3 regions of the Streptomyces sp. NPDC007189 genome follow, and region 2 is predicted to be linked to each of the others. Evidence: riboswitches for the same ligand, from Rfam matches in the RefSeq annotation. Region 2 holds a riboswitch; each other region holds the start of a gene.
What was found. A riboswitch is a leader RNA that binds a small molecule or an ion and turns the genes downstream of it on or off. The one in region 2 is predicted to bind cobalamin.

Region 1: another riboswitch for cobalamin. It lies ahead of AB0950_RS08880 (CbtB-domain containing protein); the one in region 2 lies ahead of AB0950_RS00345 (ribonucleoside-diphosphate reductase subunit alpha).
Region 3: another riboswitch for cobalamin. It lies ahead of AB0950_RS14440 (cobalamin biosynthesis protein); the one in region 2 lies ahead of AB0950_RS00345 (ribonucleoside-diphosphate reductase subunit alpha).

What each region holds. Positions count from the first base shown of each region.
Region 1 covers NZ_JBEYEY010000003.1:604,844-611,330, reverse strand. Annotated here, with positions in the region: gene AB0950_RS08895 (SpoIIE family protein phosphatase) at 1-1,425, opposite strand, end outside; gene AB0950_RS08890 (histidine phosphatase family protein) at 1,941-2,525, shown strand; gene AB0950_RS08885 (CbtA family protein) at 2,623-3,375, opposite strand; gene AB0950_RS08880 (CbtB-domain containing protein) at 3,397-3,618, opposite strand; cobalamin riboswitch at 3,654-3,795, opposite strand; gene AB0950_RS08875 (histidine kinase) at 3,913-5,118, opposite strand; gene AB0950_RS08870 (cation acetate symporter) at 5,597-6,487, opposite strand, start outside.
Region 2 covers NZ_JBEYEY010000001.1:71,036-77,522, reverse strand. Annotated here, with positions in the region: gene AB0950_RS00360 (helix-turn-helix domain-containing protein) at 1-237, opposite strand, end outside; gene AB0950_RS00355 (hypothetical protein) at 331-546, shown strand; gene AB0950_RS00350 (ribonucleotide-diphosphate reductase subunit beta) at 584-1,597, opposite strand; gene AB0950_RS00345 (ribonucleoside-diphosphate reductase subunit alpha) at 1,597-3,978, opposite strand; cobalamin riboswitch at 4,104-4,236, opposite strand; gene AB0950_RS00340 (GNAT family N-acetyltransferase) at 4,282-4,788, opposite strand; gene mctP (monocarboxylate uptake permease MctP) at 4,863-6,487, opposite strand, start outside.
Region 3 covers NZ_JBEYEY010000006.1:52,923-59,409, forward strand. Annotated here, with positions in the region: gene AB0950_RS14420 (class II aldolase/adducin family protein) at 1-378, opposite strand, end outside; gene AB0950_RS14425 (lysozyme) at 875-1,630, shown strand; gene AB0950_RS14430 (inorganic phosphate transporter) at 1,784-3,034, shown strand; gene AB0950_RS14435 (hypothetical protein) at 3,069-3,296, shown strand; cobalamin riboswitch at 3,439-3,580, shown strand; gene AB0950_RS14440 (cobalamin biosynthesis protein) at 3,684-4,628, shown strand; gene AB0950_RS14445 (cobyric acid synthase) at 4,625-6,136, shown strand; gene cobN (cobaltochelatase subunit CobN) at 6,133-6,487, shown strand, end outside.

The DNA.
Region 1 (6,487 bases), on a different contig from region 2:
CAGGTCCGACGGGGGCTCGGGGAGCAGGCTGCGCTGGAGGGTGAGGGCCGCGTCGCGCTGGGCCTGGTATCCGCGGGCGTTGTCGATGCAGACCGCGGCGCGGGCGGCCAGCTCGGAGGCGAGGAAGGCGTCGGCGTCGTCGAAGGGGACGGGGTTGCGGATGCGGGTGAGGTCGAGGGCGCCCAGGACTTCGCCCCGGGCCAGGAGCGGTACGGCCAGGTAGGAGTGGACGCCGGCCGCGTCCATGAGGGAGGCGGCCTCGCCGTGCCGGGCGATGCGGCCCAGATCCTCCCGGGTGGTGTGGGGCACCAGGACGGGCCGGCGGGTGCGCACGCACCGGGTGATCAGCCGGTCACCGCTGTACGTGGCGAGCCCCCCGGGCGGGTCCGCGGCCCGGACGGCCTCGGTGGGGTGGGCCGCGCTCACGGCGAGGGCGCGGAAGTGGGCCGGCCCGTCGTGCGGCGCGGCCCGGCCGTCGAGGGCGCTGTCGAGGACGTCCACGGCCGCCACGTCGGCCAGCACCGGCACGACGACGTCGGCGAGTTCGCGCGCGGTGGTCTCCACGTCGAGGGTCGTGCCCACGCTGGCGGAGGCCCGGGCGATCAGTGACAGCCGTTCCCGGGCCCGGGCCGCCTCGGCGGCGGCCCGATGGCGTTCGGTGACGTCGATGACGGCGTAGGCGAGGCCGAGGACCCGCCCGCCGGAGTCCTCCAGCCGGTAGTACGACACGGACCAGGCGTGGTCGTGGTCCGGGTCGGCGGGGGGACGGCAGACGATGTGCCGGTCCACGACCGACTCGCCGGTCTCCAGGACATGGCGCAGACGTCCCTCGGGGTCGGTGTCCAGGAAGGTGAGGATCTCGCCGACCGGGCGGCCCAGGCGCTCGGCGGCGGACTGACCGGTGATGCGTTCGAGCGCGGGATTCACGGCCAGGTACCGCAGGTCCGGGTCCAGGATGGCCAGCCCGACGGGGGACTGGGAGACCAGGCACATGGCGAGGGCGGCATCGCGCTCGACGCGCTCCACCGCGCTCTGGTCGGCGGCGAGGCCCAGGGCGTAGACGTCGCCGAGGTCGTCCAGCAGCCGCATGTTGCGGAACTCCACCATGCGGGTGCTGCCGTCCTTGCGCCGGATCGGGAAGGCCCCGGCCCAGTCGGTGCCCGTGCCCATGACCTCGGCGAACAGCTTGATCACTTCGTCGCGTTGCTGCTCGTGGACCATGAGCCGGGCCGCGTACTGCCCCAGCGCCTGCTCGGCGCTGTAACCGAAGAGGTCCTCCGCCTTCGGGCTCCAGAAGACCACCTGCCCCTTGGGGTTCAGGACCACCGCGGCGACGCTGAGCAGATCCAGCAGGCCACTGGGCGGCGCGGCGGAACTCGCCGCCGACCGGTCGTGGCCTGCCCGGGAGGGTTCCGTCGCGCCCATGCCTCGGCTTCCTTCCCGCCCGGCCCCTCGGCTCGCGCCGTACGGGCCGGCGTTCTGGTCTCGTCCCTCGTCTCTCCTCCATGGTCGGCCCAGGCCGGGCAGCACACATCTGGACCGGCCGCGGGACACCAGCCCAAGGGGCTTGGTCGCGGTGCGCTCCGTGGTGGTGGCAGGCGTTCTCCGCCGGCGTGTACGGCGTCGACGCCCGCCGGGGCCGCCGGGGCCGCCGGGGCCGTCGGGGCCGTCGGGGCCGTCGGGGCCGTCGGGGCCGTCGAGGCGACGGGTCTGCCGGCCGGGATCCCCGTCACCACCGGCACCGTCGACGCGTCTGTTCGCCACCCCGGAGCAGACGATCATCGTGATCCGGCCGTACCGCGTGGATGCTAGGGTCGCGACCGCGCGGCACGGGATGAGGCGGCTGACGCGAGCCCGTCCGCTCGGCTTCCCCGCCGGTCACGCCGGCCGGCCCGGCACCGGAGCCGGCGTTCCGTCCTGACGACAGCAGGAGTCACCGTTTGACCAGCCGAGTCCTTCTGGTCTCCGCCGCGATGAGCGTGTCCGCGCGGCAGGCGCGTTTCGACGACGGTGGCTCCCTCGATGACGGCGGCGCGGCACGGGCCCGTGCGGCGGCGGGGTCGCTGCCGTCCGCGGTGCGCGTCCTCACCTCGCCCGTCGCGCGCTGCCGGGAGACGGCCGTGGCGCTGGGCCTCGGCGGCGTGCCGGCACGGGAGTTGGCGGGGCTCGACGTGTGGCGCTGGCGCGGCCGGACGCTGGACGAGGTGGGGGCCGCCGAGCCGGACGCGGTGGGCCGCTGGCTCACCGACCCGGAGTGCGCACCGCACGGCGGTGAGTCCGTGCACGACCTGTGCGGGCGCGTCGCACGCTGGCTGGCCGACGCCCAGGCCCTGGAGGGTCGTACCCTCGCCGTGGTCGAGCCGGAGGTGGTGCGGGCGGCGGTCGTCGGCGCGCTGGGGCTGCCCCTCTCCGTCTTCTGGCGCCTCGACGTACCGCCGTTGACGGTCACCGAACTCAGTGGCCGGGCCGGGCGCTGGAATCTGCGTCTGGGGCGCCCGCTCGCCGCGCCTGAGGAGGCCGGATAGCCGCTGCGGGGCCGGGGTCGGGCGGCCAAGGGCCCGGCGGTGCCACGCCGAAGGGCCCCTCGGAGGGTTCCGAGGGGCCCTTCGGCGGCCGGACGGGTCAGTGTGCGGCGGGGACCGCGTGCCCGCTCGCGGCCTTCGTCGGCCTGGGGTTCAGCAGCCGGTCGGCCAACTCGCCGAAGGCGAGGCCGAATCCGGCCCACAGCGCGGTCTGGATCGCCAGTGCGGAGAGCCGGAACCGCCACAGCAGGGTGGCCGGGAAGTCCTTCGGCACCTCGTTGACGGCGGGCAGGAACTGGTAGGCCAGGCCGGTCACGACGGTGAACGCGGCCACCGCGACCACGGTCGCCCACCAGGTGCCAAGGCTCGGCGCGAGCCGCTTGCCCAGGAGGGTGGCGGCGACCGCCAACAGGACGCTGAGCAGCATCATCAGGAAGTACAGGGCGGTCCGCTTGCCGATGGTGCCGGGGTCGCCCACCGACGGCGGGTTGGCCGGATACTTCAGGAACGGCACCACGTACACGGCGAGGAGTGCGCACCCCGACAGCAGCAGTGCCGTGGCCCGCGGGCCGAAGCGGCCCACCCGTCCGAGGGCGAAGCAGAAGGCGAGCGCCGCGATCCCGCCGAAGGCGACCCCGTAGACGAGGACGCCGGTGGCGAGGCCCGCGGTGGACTGCAGGGAGCGGGAGACGGCCTCCGTCTCGTGCTCGTGCGCGTGAGCGTGCTCGAAGCTGATCGCCTTGTCGACGTTCGGCTCACCGACGACGTACGCCACGACCAGGGCGAGCAGGCCGGCCGCGAGGCCGGCGAGCATGCCCCGTACGAGCAGGTTCCGTACGGTTGCGGAGTTCATGGGTGTGCGGTGTCCCCGGCGTCAGTGGCAGGGGAAGCCGAGCAGGTGACGGGCGTCGTGCACCCACTCGTGGACGTCCGTGCCGTTGAACACGGAGGTGGCGCCCTGCTCGGCGCCGACGAAGTAGAGCAGGATCAGCATGAGGACGCCGAAGAAGACCGCCCAGGGAGCTATCGCCTTCAGCGGCAGCTTGGCGGGAACGACGGGGGTGGTGGCTGTCGGCTGGGCGACGGTCTGCGCCATGGCAGGACCTCCTCTGGGAGTTCGCGTCCCATCTCGGTGGTGCACAGGACGACGGCCACGGGTCTGACTCGCGGGTCCCTTGCGGGGGGTTCCGCATACAGTGGCGCGACCGTGCCGGATTCTCACCGGCTTCCGTTCCGCCGTCGTCGATATCGGACCGACCGTACCGCGTGACAGGCGCATGGCCAAGACCGCCTCCCCGTACGTGATCTTCCTCTCCCACCGGGTGGGGCGCGACGAGTCCGGTGGGCCTGCGGTGGCGGCCCCGGTGTCCGTGCCGGGCGGCGCCGGCGGCTACACCTGTGCGGAGCGGGCCTGGATGCCGGGGCGGAACTTCGGGACGCGGAGGGTGATCTTGGTGCCCGCACCGACGCCCGTCTCGATGACCAGGCCGTGGTCGTCGCCGTAGACCTGGCGCAGCCGGCGGTCGACGTTGCTCAGGCCGATGCCGGTGGCCGGGCCGGCGGTGCCGCGCAGGATGGCGCGCAGGCGTTCCGGTTCCATGCCGACGCCGTTGTCCTCGACGACGACGCGGGCCTCGGCGCCCTCGTCCTCGGCGACGATCGTCACGCTCAGGCGCTCCACGGATCCCTCCAGACCGTGCTTGAGGGCGTTCTCGACCAGGGGCTGCAGACAGAGGAAGGGCAGCGTCACGGGCAGCACCTCGGGGGCGATGCGCAGGGTCACCTGGAGTCGGCGGCCGAAGCGGGCGCGGGCGAGTTCCAGGTACTGCTCGATGGAGCGCAGTTCCTCGGCGAGGGTGGTGAAGTCGCCGTCGCGCCGGAAGGAGTAGCGGGTGAAGTCGGCGAATTCCTGAAGGAGTTCGCGGGCGCGCTCGGGGTCGGTGCGGACGAAGGACGCGATGCTGGCGAGGGAGTTGTAGATGAAGTGCGGGGAGATCTGCGCGCGCAGGGCCCGCACCTCGGCCTCGCGGGCGCGGGCGCGGACCCCGTCGAGACCGGCGAGTTCCAGGTCGACGGAGAGCCGGCGGGCCGCTTCCTCGCCGGCGCGCACGAGAGCGGTGGACTCCTCGGCGGCGAACACGGCGAGGGCGCCGGGGGCGGCTGCGCCGTGCGCGCCGTCGGCGGTGAGAGGCAGCAGCGCGCCCCAGCGCACGGGGCAGCGGGGGTCGTCGCAGGACAGCGGGAAGGTGCGGGCGCGGGGCGGGTGGGCGAGCAGCGCCGTCACCTCCGCGCGATGGTGGTCGCCGGCGCCGTCCCAGGCGAGCACGGAGGCGCCGTCGGTGAGGGCGAGGGCGGGGGTGCCGAGCAACGGGCGCAGCCTGCGGGCGGACTTGCGGGCGGCGTCCGGGGTGAGCCCGGCGCGCAGGGGCGCCGCGGCGAGCGCCGCGCTGTGCAGGCCGTGGGCCAGGGCGCGGGCTCCCTCGCTGTCGGCGGAGTGCTCCTGCTGCCGGCGCGCCGCACCATGCCCCAGCGCGGCCCCGAGCACGAACAGCGCGAGCCCGGCCAGCACGAGCGCGGCGGTACCGAGGACGGTCATGACGTGAGCGGGGTCGGGCCGGCGGGGCGGGCGCCGGGGGCGGAGGAGGCGCGCCGGCCCACCTCGGCACGGGCCACACGGCCGCACTCCCCCGGCCCCCGGTTCGCGGCGCACCGCCCGGCACACCGACCGGCCCCACCATCGCAGTCCCTCGACCCCCGGCTCCCGGCAACCGTGAACACCGCGGCCCGCCCGGCACACCGACCGGCCCCAGCGCCGCACCACCCGGCACCCCGCCCCGGCCGCCAACTCCCCGCAACCATGAACACCGCCCCTCCCCCGGCACACCGACCAGCCCCACCCCCGAACCGCCCGGCACCCTCCCCCGGCCCCCGGCCCGTCACAGCCATGAACACCGCGCCTCCGCCGGACAGTTGGCCCTCGTAGCTCCCCCAGTCCGGCAGCGCGCGGTCGGGGGCCGGTGTGGGGGCATGGTGGGCGGTGTCGGTGTCGGTGGGTGGCACTGGGGCATCCTCCGTCAAGGCGTCGCCGGTCCGGGGCGGGTGGGGGGCGGGGGTTCGGGGAGGTGGAGGCGGGACATGGTCGCGGCGGTGCCCGGCGGGACGCGGTCGCGGGTGGCCAGGGAGGTCAGGACCATCGCGGTGAAGCCCGCGGGGACGGACCACACCGCGGGCCAGGCGAGCAGCGTGTGCAGCCAGCCCGAGCGCGCGCCGCCGGCGATCGTGGCCGTCACCGCGGTGAACGCCGAGCCGCCGCCGACGAGCAGCCCGGCGATCGCGCCCGGCGGGGTCAGGCCGCGCCACCAGATGCCGAGGACGAGCAGCGGGCAGAAGGAGGAGGCCGAGACGGCGAAGGCCAGGCCGACCGCGTCCGCCACGGGCAGGTCGCTGACCACGGCCGCGGCGGCGGTCGGCACCGCGATGGCGGGCAGTGTGGCGAGCCGGAAGTGGCGGACGCCGAGCGTGGGCAGGACGTCCTGGGCGAGGACGCCCGCGACCGACATGGTGAGCCCGGAGGCCGTGGACAGGAACGCGGCGCACGCGCCGCCGGCGACGAGCGCGCCGAGCAGGTCCCCGGCGACGCCGCCGAGCAGCCGCTCCGGCAGGACGAGGACCGCGGCGTCGGTGTCGCCGGTAAGCAGCAGGTCGGGGGCGTACAGGCGGCCGAGCATGCCGTACACGGGGATGAGGAGATAGAACGCGCCGAGCAGGGCGAGCACGCTGACGGTGGTGCGGCGGGCGGCGCGGCCGTCGGGGTTGGTGTAGAAGCGGACGACGACGTGCGGCAGGCCCATGGTGCCGAGGAAGGTGGCGAGGATCAGCCCGTAGGTGGCGTACAGGCTGTGCTGTTCGCGGTCCGAGGACAGCGGTCTGGCCCAGCTGGAGGGCGCGGTCCGGCCGGGGCCGGC
Region 2 (6,487 bases):
GCGGGACCCGGCCGGCACCGCGATCAGGTCGGCCGCCTCCAGCCGCTCCAGGCCGTGCTCGACCTGCAGGGTGAACCCGGCGTTGCAGCGCAGCACCGGGCCCTCGGCCGAGGCGACCGCGAAGTCGTACACCGGCAGGCCGTCGTCACTGCGGTCGATGCCGAAGACCTCGCAGACCACGGCCATCTCGAAGGGGTTCACGCCGTCCAGCAGCACGGCCACCACGTTCTGCAGCATGCGGCCAGTGTGCCTCGCCGGTGGCAGTAAATCGAGGGTATACGGCAGTCCTGCCACTCCCGGTAAGGACTGTCCGGAGCGACAGTGGTGTCCATGAACGGGACACAAGCAGAAGGACTGCTCGGAATGATCGCCGTGATCGGGATCCTCGGCCTCCTGATCCTCCCGGCGCTGATCGGCGTCGTCCACGACGCGATCATCGACCGCCAGATCAGGAGGGCACAGCGAGAGGAGGTGGCGCAGAACCCGCCGGAGCCGAAGCAGCCGCACCGACCCCACAGGCACCACGGCGCGGCCCGCCCCGTCTGAGGGGACCTGTGCGCCGTGGCACTCGAGTAGCCGCCGGTCAGAAGTCCTCGTCCAGGTCCACGGTGCCCTCGACCGCGACCTGGTACGCCGACGGGCGGCGCTCGAAGAAGTTCGTCAGCTCCTGGACACCCTGCAACTCCATGAAGGAGAACGGGTTCTCCGAGCCGTACACCGGGGCGAAGCCCAGCCGGGTGAGCCGCTGGTCGGCGACGCACTCCAGGTACTGCCGCATCGACTCGGTGTTCATGCCCGGCAGGCCGTCCCCGCACAGGTCGCGCGCGAACTGCAGCTCGGCCTCCACGGCCTCCTCGAGCATGTCGGTGACCTGCTGCCCGAGCGCGTCGTCGAACAGGTCCGGCTCCTCCTTGCGGACGGTGTCGACCACGTCGAAGGCGAAGCTCATGTGCATGGTCTCGTCGCGGAACACCCAGTTGGTGCCGGTGGCGAGACCGTGCAGCAGGCCCCGGCTGCGGAACCAGTAGACGTACGCGAACGCGCCGTAGAAGAACAACCCCTCGATGCACGCGGCGAAGCAGATGAGATTGAGCAGGAAGCGGCGGCGGTCGGCCCTGGTCTCCAGCCGCTCGATCTTCTCGACCTCGTTGATCCACTTGAAGCAGAAGCCGGCCTTCTCGCGGATGGAGGGGATGTTCTCCACGGCCGCGAAGGCCGCCGCCCGGTCCTCCGGGTCGGGCAGGTAGGTGTCCAGCAGCGTCAGATAGAACTGGACGTGCACGGCCTCCTCGAAGAGCTGCCGTGAGAGATACAGCCGCGCCTCGGGGGAGTTGATGTGCTTGTACAGCGTCAGCACCAGGTTGTTGGCGACGATCGAGTCGCCCGTCGCGAAGAACGCGACCAGCCGGCCGATGAGGTGCTGCTCCTCGGGCGTCAGCTTCGCGAGATCGGCGACGTCCGAGTGGAGGTCGACCTCCTCCACGGTCCAGGTGTTCTTGATCGCGTCCCGGTAGCGCTCGTAGAAGTCGGGGTAGCGCATGGGGCGCAGGGTCAGCTCGAAGCCCGGGTCGAGAAGGTTCGTGGTACGGGTGGTCATTACTGGCAGGCCTCGCAGGACTCGGGGTTCTCAAGGGAGCAGGCGACCGCGTCGGGGTCGGCGACCTGCTGCACGGGGACGGTCTTCCGGGTCTGCGCCCGGGCCGCGCGGGCGATCCGGGTCGCCGGGCGGGAGCGCAGGTAGTACGTCGTCTTCAGCCCCGACTTCCAGGCGTACGCGTACATCGAGGAGAGCTTGCCGATGGTCGGCGTCTCCAGGAAGAGGTTCAGGGACTGCGCCTGGTCCAGGTACGGGGTGCGGGCCGCGGCCATGTCGATCAGACCGCGCTGCGGGATCTCCCACGCCGTGCGGTACAGCCGCCGTACGTCCTCGGGGATCCAGCCGAAGTCCTGCACCGAGCCGTTCGCCTCGCGCAGCGCCTCACGGGTGCGCGCGTCCCACACGCCGAGCTTCTTCAGGTCCTGTACCAGATAGGAGTTGACCTGGAGGAACTCGCCCGACAGCGTCTCGCGCTTGAACAGGTTCGACACCTGCGGCTCGATGCACTCGTACACGCCCGCGATGGAGGCGATGGTGGCGGTGGGCGCGATGGCCAGCAGCAGGGAGTTGCGCATGCCGGTTTCGGCGATACGGCCGCGCAGCGCCGCCCAGCGCTCCGGCCAGGTCGGCTCGGCGCCGTAGTGGTCGGGGTGCAGCACGCCCCGGGCCGTGCGGGTCTTCTCCCAGGCCGGCAGCGGGCCGTTCCGCTCGGCGAGGTCGGCGGAAGCCTCGTACGCGGCGAGCATGATCCGCTCGGCGATCCGCGTGGACAGGGCCCTGGCCTCCGGCGAGTCGAAGGGCAGGCGCAGCTTGAAGAAGACGTCCTGCAGCCCCATCGCGCCGAGGCCGACGGGACGCCACTTGGCGTTCGACCGGCCCGCCTGCTCGGTCGGGTAGAAGTTGATGTCGACCACGCGGTCGAGGAAGGTGACGGCGGTGCGGACGGTGTCGTCCAGCCGCTCCCAGTCGATGTCGCCGGCCGCCGTGTCGACGAAGGCGCCGAGGTTCACCGACCCCAGATTGCACACGGCCGTCTCGCCGTCGTCCGTGACCTCCAGGATCTCCGTGCAGAGGTTGGAGGAGTGGATCACGTGCCCCGGCAGGGCCGTCTGGTTGGCGGTGCGGTTGGCCGCGTCCTTGAAGGTCATCCAGCCGTTGCCGGTCTGCGCGAGGGTGCGCATCATCCGGCCGTACAGCTCACGGGCCGGCAGGGTCTTCTTCGCCAGGCCCGCCTGCTCGGCCTTGCGGTAGGCGGCGTCGAACTCCTCGCCCCACAGGTCCACCAGCTCCGGCACGTCGGAGGGGGAGAACAGCGACCACTGCTCGTCGGCCTCGACCCGGCGCATGAACTCGTCCGGGACCCAGTGCGCGAGGTTCAGGTTGTGCGTACGGCGGGCGTCCTCACCGGTGTTGTCCCGCAGCTCCAGGAACTCCTCGATGTCGGAGTGCCAGGTCTCCAGGTACACCGCGGCGGCGCCCTTGCGCCGGCCGCCCTGGTTCACGGCCGCCACCGAGGCGTCCAGCGTCTTCAGGAACGGGACGATGCCGTTGGAGTGCCCGTTGGTGCCGCGGATCAGCGAACCGCGGCCGCGGATGCGGGAGTAGGACAGACCGATGCCGCCGGCGTGCTTGGAGAGCCGGGCCACCTGGTGGTAGCGGTCGTAGATCGAGTCCAGCTCGTCCTTGGGGGAGTCCAGGAGGTAGCAGGACGACATCTGCGGGTGCCGCGTGCCGGAGTTGAAGAGCGTGGGGGAGGACGGGAGGTAGTCGAGGCGGCTCATGAGCCCGTAGAGCGCGGCGACTTCGTCCACCGAGCGGGCGGTGTCGTCCTCGGCGAGGCCGGCGGCGACCCGCAGCATGAAGTGCTGGGGCGTCTCGACGATCTTGCGGGTGATCGGATGCCGCAGCAGGTAGCGGCTGTACAGGGTGCGCAGGCCGAAGTAGCCGAAGCGGTCGTCGGCCGTGCGGTCGATCAGCGCGTCGAGCCGCTCGGCGTGCAGCCGTACGAACGCGGCGGTCCGGTCGGCGATGAGCCCCTCGCGGTGCCCGACGGCGACCGACTCGGTGAAGGACGTCACGCCCTGCGAGGCGGCCTCGGCGCGGATGGAGAGGGTGAGCAGCCGGGCGGCCAGCCGGGAGTAGGCAGGGTCCTCGGAGATGAGCCCGGCGGCGGCCTCCGTGGCCAGCTCGCGCAGCTCCGCCTCGTCGGCGCGGGCCGACCGGCCGCGCAGCGCGGCGGCGGCGACCCGGCCGGGGTCGGCGTCGGGGAGGTCGGCGGTCAGCTCGGTCAGGGTCCGCAGCAGCGCGGCACCGGGACCGTCGGTCTCCACGGCGGCTGAGATACCGCTGTCTGAAGCCGGATCTGCTGGCGCGATGGTCACGTGGGGCTCTCCCTCGCTCGGCACGGGGGCCTTCGCGTAAGGGCAGGGGCAGCCACGAGCGCACACGGCGTCGCGTCCACCGGCCCATTCCACGAGGCCCGGACGTCTGGGGGCACCCGGACCGGACGGCCGGGCGCGCTGCCGGCAGGTCCTCGGACTGACTCCTGGGCGCAGACGCGCACAAGTACACCGTTGCGGGACAGTTCCGGATTCGCACCGGATTCCCCTGCGGCGACAGCGAGCATGAGCATACATGTAGTGCCGGGCTGTCGCGTCACCCCCAGATGTTGTGTCGGGGCGGTGTCACAGCGTCAACTCATAGGTGAGCAGCGTGATGTCGTCCAGCTCCGGGAGAGGCTTCCAGTCCCGCTCGGGCGTGCGGACGAAACCCAGGCGTTCGTAGATGCGGTGGGCGGCGCGCATGCTGCGCTGGGTGGACAGGACCACGGCCCGGCAGCCCTCGATGGCCCGTGCGCGCTCGACACAGGCCCGCACGAGGGCCTCGCCCGCCCCCTGGCCGCGGGCCGCCGCGGCCACGGCGAGCATCCGGATCTCGGCCTCTGCCGGGCGGGCGATGTCGGCCATCGGACCGGGGGAGGGCACGAAGGTGACCCCGCCGAGGAGGGTGCCGTCGCGCACCGCCACGAGCACCTCCGCGGCTGCCGCGCGCCGTGCCACGTCTTTGAGTTCACCGAGGTAGGCGTCGCTCTCGCCGAAGTCCAGGAGGCCGTCCTGGAGATAGGCCCGGGCGGTGATCCGGCCCAGGGCGTCGTACTCGTCGGGCGTGGCCCGCCGGATCACGATGTCCATGGCACCGAGTGTGCCGGAGGGGTACGACAAAGGGCCGCCGGAATGTCTCCGGCGGCCCCTCGTACGGCAGTCGGTCAGTGACCGGCGCCCGCGGTGGCGGGCGGCAGCTCCACCTGGACCCCCGGGTCGCCGGCGTCCGCCGTGTAGTCCTCCGGCTTGGTCTCGTCCACGCCCTCGGGGGCCTTCACGGCCTTGAGGACGAAGGTGACGACCACGGTGACCACGACGTTGAGCACGAACGCGGTGAGGCCGATGTAGCCGATCTCGCCGATGCCGGGGATCTCCTTGGCCGAGCCGCCGAAGTGCTTCTGGGTCGGGGAGGCGACCCCGTACGCGGCGAGCGTGCCGTACACCATGCCGACCGCCCAGCCGGCGAGCAGCGCCCAGCGGTGGAACCAGCGGGTGAACAGGCCGCCGACCAGCGCCGGGAAGGTCTGCAGGATCCAGATGCCGCCCAGCAGCTGGAAGTTGATCGCGACGGTCTTGTCCATGGTGAGGACGAAGACCAGGGCGCCCACCTTCACCAGCAGCGACACGATCTTGGAGACCTGGGCCTCCTGCTTCGGCGTCGCGTCCGGCTTGATGAAGTCCTTGTAGATGTTGCGGGTGAACAGGTTCGCCGCCGCGATCGACATGATCGCCGCCGGCACCAGCGCGCCGATGCCGATCGCCGCGAAGGCCACGCCCGCGAACCAGTCCGGGAACATGTCCTCGAACAGCTGCGGGATCGCCAGCTGCCCGTTGGTGACCTTCACCCCGGCCGCGATGGCCATGAAGCCCAGCAGGGCCAGCAGGCCGAGCATCAGGGAGTACAGCGGCAGGATCGTGGTGTTGCGGCGGATCACCTCACGGCTCTTGGAGGAGAGCGTCGCGGTGATCGAGTGCGGGTACATGAACAGCGCCAGGGCGGAGCCGAGGGCCAGCGTGGCGTAGGTCCACTGACCGGCCTCGGGCGGCGCGAGCGCGCCGCGCGGCTTGCCCGTCGCCGGGTTGACCTGGCTGAACGCGTGGCCCGCCTTGGCGAAGACGTCGTCGAAGCCGCCCAGCTTGATCGGGATGTAGATGATCGCCACCGCGATGACGATGTAGATCAGCGCGTCCTTGACGAACGCGATCAGCGCGGGGGCCCTCAGACCCGACGAGTAGGTGTACGCCGCCAGCACGCCGAAGGCGATCAGCAGCGGCAGGTCCTTCACGAACCAGTTCGTGTTGTCGCCGCCGCCCACGCCCATCACGTCCAGCACCGCCTGGATGCCGACGAGCTGGAGCGCGATGTACGGCATCGTCGCGAGGATGCCGGTCAGCGCCACGGCGAGCGACAGTCCCTTGGAGCCGAAGCGGCCCCGGACGAAGTCGGACGTGGTGACGTAGCCGTGGCGGTGGCTGACCGACCACAGGCGCGGCAGGAACGTGAAGATCAGCGGGTACACCAGGATCGTGTACGGCACCGCGAAGAAACCGGACGCGCCCGCCGCGTAGATCGCCGCCGGTACGGCGACGAAGGTGTACGCCGTGTACAGGTCACCGCCGAGCAGGAACCAGGTGATCCAGGTGCCGAACGACCGTCCGCCCAGGCCCCATTCGTCCAGCGAGTGCTCGTTCTCGGCCCTGCGCCAGCGGGCGGCGAGGAAGCCTATGACCGTGACGGCCAGGAAGAAGAAGATGAAGACGCCGAGCGCGACGCCGTTGACACCGGTCT
Region 3 (6,487 bases), on a different contig from region 2:
GCCGAGGGCCGCGGCCATGTAGTGGACCAGGGGCAGCTCGGGCACGAGCGTGGAGACCGCCGTGGCGTGCACGGCGTGGGTGTGGACGACCGCGCGGGCGTCGGTGGTGCGGTAGACGGCGAGGTGCATGGGCAGCTCGCTGGTCGGCACCAGGGCGCCGAGCACCTGGCGTCCGGTGAGGTCGACGCCGGTGATGTCGTCCGGGGTCAGCCGGTCGTACGGCACTCCGGAGGGGGTGACCAGCACCAGGTCGCCCACGCGCGCGGAGACGTTCCCGGAGGTGCCGACCACCAGCCCGTCGGCCACGCTCCGCCGCGCCGTCGCCACCAACTCCGCCCAGATCCGCTCCTGCTCCGCGTCCCACCGCTGCTCACCCATACCGCGATCTTGCCAGGCAGGGCCGCGGGAGGGGGACGGACCGCGGGTTTCCGGCCGCGAGCGGCGATACCGCCGGTGGTTTCGCGGCGCTCCTCACCGACCGCGTCCACGGGAGGAGCGCGGACGGTCTCTTTCCGGCCGTGAGCAGCGATCCGGCGGGCTGCAGCCAGGGCAGACCCTCGCCTGTCGGCCACGACCGCGCTCCCGCCAACCGCACCCACCAGAGAAGCGTCGCTTGCCGACCGTGGGCACGATCCCGCCACCCCGACCGCACCCACGGCACAAGCGCGGCCCCACCTCGGCCACGCACAGCGACCCCGCCCGCCAACTCCCCCCCGTAAGAAGCCCCCCGCTTCCAGCCGCGAGCCTGCACCCCCGATCGGGCGAAAACGGCCGGAATCGCCGTGAATGGCCGCCGTTTCGGATGATCGGCAGGCCTTCAATGGTCCCTCTTGCCCGCCGGACGGCTCGTCCGTCCGCAGACCCGGGGAGACACATGGCCCGTGAACGCACCCTGCTCCGTCGCCGCGCCGGTGTCCTCGCGGCGGCGATGGCGGCGCTCGCTCTCGCGGGCACCGCGTCCGCCGCCGCCGGACCTCCGGCACTGGTCTCGGGACTGCCGCGGGGGCACGACGTCTCGTCGCACCAGAAGGAAGTCGACTGGCAGGGCGCCCGGTCGGCGGGCGCGCGGTTCGTCTACGTCAAGGCGACCGAGTCCACGGACTACACCAACCCCTACTTCTCCGGGCAGTACGACGGCGCGGGCGACGCGGGCCTGTACCGGGGCGCGTACCACTTCGCGCTGCCGGACAGGTCCTCCGGCGCCCGGCAGGCCGCCTACTTCGTGCGGCACGGCGGTGACTGGGCGGCGGACGGCCGCACCCTGCCGCCCGCGCTGGACATCGAGTACAACCCCTACAGCAAGAAGCACCGGTGCTACGGGCTGGGCTGGAAGCGGATGGCCCGCTGGATCCGGTCGTTCAGCGACGAGGTCAAGCGGGAGACCGGCCGCCGCCCGGTGATCTACACGACCGCCCAGTGGTGGCGGCAGTGCACCGGCGACAGCCACGCGTTCTCCAAGAACCACGCCCTGTGGATCGCCCGGCACAGCGCCTCGGGGCCGGGGAAGCTGCCGGGCGGGTGGCGGTACTGGACCTTCTGGCAGTGCGCGACCAAGGGCCGGCTGCCGGGTGACCAGAATCTCTTCAACGGGCCCGCGAGCCGGCTGACCATCCTCGCCCGGGGCTGGTAGCCAAGGGGCGCCTGGGCCGCTGAGGCCGGGCCGGGGGAAACGGAACCCCGACCCTCCCCTTTTGACACCCTGGCGCCCGCCTCAGTTCATCTTCCGTTCACCCAGGTTGCCTACGTTCGTCCAGCCAATGACCTCGAACGATTGCCTGGGCAAATGGAAAGCTTCTCGCTGATCCTCGCGATAGTGGTGGTGACCGCTCTCGCGTTCGATTTCACGAACGGTTTCCACGACACCGCGAACGCGATGGCCACGACCATCTCCACAGGCGCTCTGAAGCCCAAGATCGCGGTGGCCATGTCCGCCGTCCTCAATCTGGTGGGCGCCTTCCTCTCCGTGGAGGTCGCCAACACGATCTCCAAGGGTCTCGTCGACGAGACCGGCATCCGTCCCGAGGTCATCTTCGCCGCCCTGGTCGGCGCGATCCTCTGGAACCTCGTGACCTGGCTGGTGGGTCTGCCCTCCAGTTCCTCGCACGCCCTGATGGGCGGTCTGATCGGCGCCGCCGTCGCCTCCGCCGGCTTCGGCGCCGTGCACGGCGACGTCCTGGTCACCAAGGTGCTGCTGCCCGCGGTCGCCGCGCCGGTCGTGGCGGGCATCGCCTCGATGGTGGCCACCCGGTTCTCCTACGGCATCGGCGGCAAGGCCGAGGGCGAGGCCACCCGCAAGGGCTACCGCGCCGGCCAGATCGCCTCCGCCGGCCTGGTCTCCCTCGCCCACGGCACCAACGACGCCCAGAAGACGATGGGCGTCATCACGCTCGCGCTGATCGCGGGCGGCACCATCGCCCCGGGCTCGAACCCTCCCACCTGGGTCATCCTCTCCGCCGGCCTGGCCATCGCGCTCGGCACCTACATCGGCGGCTGGCGGATCATCCGCACCATGGGCACGGGCCTGACCGAGCTGGAGCCGCGCCAGGGCTTCGCCGCCCAGACCAGCGCCGCCACAGCCATCCTGGCCTCCTCCCACCTGGGCTTCTCGCTGTCCACCACGCACGTCGTCTCCGGCTCGGTGATGGGCGCGGGCCTCGGCCGCAAGGGCGGGGTGGTCCGCTGGTCCACCGCGACCCGCATGGCCGTCGCCTGGGTGCTCACCCTCCCGGCCGCCGCGCTGGTCGGCGCGGGCGCCGAGTCCGTCACGGATCTCGGTGACTGGGGCACCGCGGTGGTCGCCGTCTTCCTCGTCGCCGCGAGCGCCGGGATCTGGAAGCTCTCCCGCCGCGAGGTCGTCGACCACACCAACGTCGTGGACGAGTCCGTGGAGCCGGCCGGTGTGGTGACCACCGCCATCGCCGCCGTGACCCCGCCCCCGGCGGGCACGATCGGCGAGAACCTGACGGCCACCATCCCCGCCCCGGCCACCGCCGAGCCCACGCCCGAGGCCGTCCCGCCGGCCGCGACCGTCTGACCCCGGCCACACCGGTACCCAAGGAAGCAACCCCATGAAGATCGACTGGTCGGCCCTCGGCTCCGTCTTCGGCGTCAGCCTCGTGTTCACGGTGGGCCTGGTGGCCCTGTTCACTCTCGGCATCAACGGTCTGGCGCGGCGCGAGAAGGCCGCGGCGCAGGGCGGCTCCGCCCCCCTCGCGGTCACCGGCGCGTACGTCTGCTTCGCCGCCTGCGCGGCCGCGGTGGCGTACGGCATCGTCCTCATCGTCTCCAAGTCCTGACCGAGCCGCACGCATCGGGCATCACGAAGGCTCCTTTCCGTCCCTGACGGAGGGGAGCCTTCGCCATGCCCAGCGGTCACGGGCGTCCCGCAGTGTGGGGATCGGCACACTCTCCCCGCGCAGGTCAACGGCAAGTTGACGGCCGTTCCGGGCGCGTGGTGGACTGCCCAGGCCATGTACGGCGGCAAGGAGAGGAAGCCGGTGCGAATCCGGCGCGGTCCCGCCACTGTCACCGGGGAAGAACCCGGGAGCCAGGAACTCTCACCGCCGAATCTCGTCGAACCAGGGCGCGGACACCCTGAGTGAGGACATCGATCGCCATGCCCGGCTGCCGAAGGACAAGGACCGCTACCAGGCCCGCACTTCACTCCACGGCCGGCTGAGCCGATGGGTGCCGATCGCACTTACGCGTACGGCGCCGCCGCCGGCCTCCTCGGAGACCTGCTCCTCGGCGATCCGCGCCGCGGGCATCCGGTCGCCGTGTTCGGGCGTGCGGCCGCTGCCGTGGACCGCGCGTTGTGGCACGACCACCGCGGCTGGGGCGCCCTGCACACCACCGTGTGCGCCGGTGGCGCCGTCGCTCTCGGCACGCTGGCCGCACGCGTCGTACGCCCCTGGTCCGCCGCCTCCGTCGCGCTGACCGCCGCCGCCACCTGGGCGGTCGTCGGCGGCACCTCGCTCGCCCGCGAGGCCCGCGCGATCGGCCGTGCGCTGGAGTCCGGGGACGTCGAGGCGGCGCGGGCGCGGCTGCCGCATCTGTGCGGCCGGGACCCGCAGGCGCTGGACGCCGACGGGATCGCCCGGGCCGTGGTGGAGTCCGTCGCCGAGAACACCTCCGACGCCGTCGTGGGGGCCCTGGTGTGGGGGGCGGTGGCCGGGGTGCCGGGGCTGCTGGGCTTCCGGGCCGTCAACACCCTGGACGCGATGGTGGGTCACAAGTCCTCCCGCTACCGGCGCTACGGCTGGGCCTCCGCCCGGCTGGACGACGTGGCCGGCTGGCCGGGGGCGAGGCTGACCGCCGTCCTCGCCGCCGTCGCCGGCCCCGACCCGCGCGGTGCCCTGCGCGCCTGGAGGGCCGACGCGGCCCGGCACCCGAGCCCCAACGCCGGCCCGGTGGAGGCGTCGTTCGCGGGCGCGCTCGGCGTACGGCTGGGCGGAACCCTCTCCTACGGCGGCCGGATCGAGCACCGGCCGGTCCTCAACGGGGCGACCGGGCGCGCCGTCCGGGTCACCGACATCGACCGGGCCGTACGGCTCTCCCGCCGCGTCGGCCTGCTCGCGCTCGGCGTCACCCTCGCCGCGCGCCGACTCGTGAAGGGACACACGGCATGACAGGGGGCGGGCTGCTGGTCGCCGGGACCACCTCCGACGCCGGCAAGAGCGTCGTGACGGCCGGGATCTGCCGGTGGCTGGTGCGTCAGGGCGTGAAGGTCGCGCCGTTCAAGGCGCAGAACATGTCGCTCAACTCCTTCGTGACCCGCGAGGGCGCGGAGATCGGCCGGGCGCAGGCCATGCAGGCCCAGGCCTGCCGGATCGAGCCGACCGCGCTGATGAACCCGGTGCTGCTCAAGCCGGGCGGCGAGCAGAGCAGCCAGGTGGTGCTGCTGGGCAGGCCGGTGGGCGAGCTGAGCGCGCGCGGGTACCACGGTGGGCGCCAGCAGAGGCTGCTCGGCACGGTGCTGGACTGCCTGGCCGAGTTGCGGGGCACGTATGACGCGGTGATCTGTGAGGGGGCGGGCAGTCCGGCCGAGATCAACCTGCGCCGGACCGACATCGTGAACATGGGGATCGCGCGGAACGCGCGGCTGCCCGTGCTGGTGGTCGGCGACATCGACCGCGGCGGCGTCTTCGCCTCCTTCTTCGGGACCGTGGCCCTGCTCTCGCCGGAGGACCAGGAGCTGGTCGCCGGATTCCTGGTGAACAAGTTCCGGGGCGATGTCTCGCTGCTGGAGCCGGGGTTGGAGATGCTCCGGGGTCTGACCGGGCGTCGCACCTACGGCGTGCTGCCCTTCCGGCACGGGCTCGGCATCGACGAGGAGGACGGGCTGCGGGTCTCGCTGCGCGGCGCCGTCCGCGAGTCCACCGTGGCTCCCCCGGTCGGCGACGACGTGCTGCGGGTCGCCGTGTGCGCGATCCCGCTGATGTCCAACTTCACCGACGTGGACGCGCTGGCCGCCGAACCGGGCGTAGTGGTGCGGTTCGTGGACCGCCCGGAGGAGCTGGCCGACGCCGACCTGGTGATCGTTCCGGGCACGCGCGGGACGGTACGGGCCCTGCAGTGGCTGCGCGAGCGGGGGCTCGCCGACGCCCTGGTGCGCAGGGCCGCCGAGCAGCGGCCCGTCCTCGGCATCTGCGGCGGCTTCCAGATCCTCGGCGAGCACATCGAGGACGAGGTCGAGTCGCGCGCCGGCGCGGTCGACGGGCTCGGACTGCTGCCGGTGCGGGTGCGCTTCGCCCGCGAGAAGACCCTGACCCGGCCGTCCGGTCAGGCCCTGGGCGAGCGGGTGGAGGGGTACGAGATCCACCACGGGGTGGCGGCCGTGGAGGCGGGCGAACCCTTCCTGGACGGCTGCCGGGTCGGCCAGACCTGGGGCACCCACTGGCACGGCTCGCTGGAGTCGGACGGCTTCCGGCGGGCCTTCCTGCGCGAGGTGGCCGCCGCCGCGGGCCGCCGCTTCGTGCCCGCGCCGGACACCTCCTTCGCCGCGCTGCGCGAGGAGCAGCTCGACCGGCTCGGCGACCTGATCGAACAGCACGCGGACACGGACGCGCTGTGGCGGCTCATCGAGTCGGGCGCGCCGCAAGGACTGCCTTTCATCCCACCGGGAGCGCCTGCATGAGCACAGTGTTGTTGTTGTCGACCGCCGACACGGATCTGCTGGCGGCCCGGGCGTCCGGCGCGGACTACCGCATCGGCAACCCGACCCGGGTGGACGTCGAGCAGGAGCTGCCGGGGCTGCTCGACGGCGCCGACCTCGCCGTCGTACGGCTGCTGGGCGGCAAGCGCGCCTGGGAGGACGGGCTGGCCGCGCTGAGGGCGTCCGGGATCCCGACCGTGCTGCTGGGCGGCGAGGCCGTGCCGGACGCCGAGCTGATGGCCGAGTCGTCGGTGCCGGCCGGTGTCGTCGCGGAGGCGCTGAAGTACCTGGTCGAGGGCGGGCCCGCCAACCTGCTGGAGCTGTCCCGGTTCC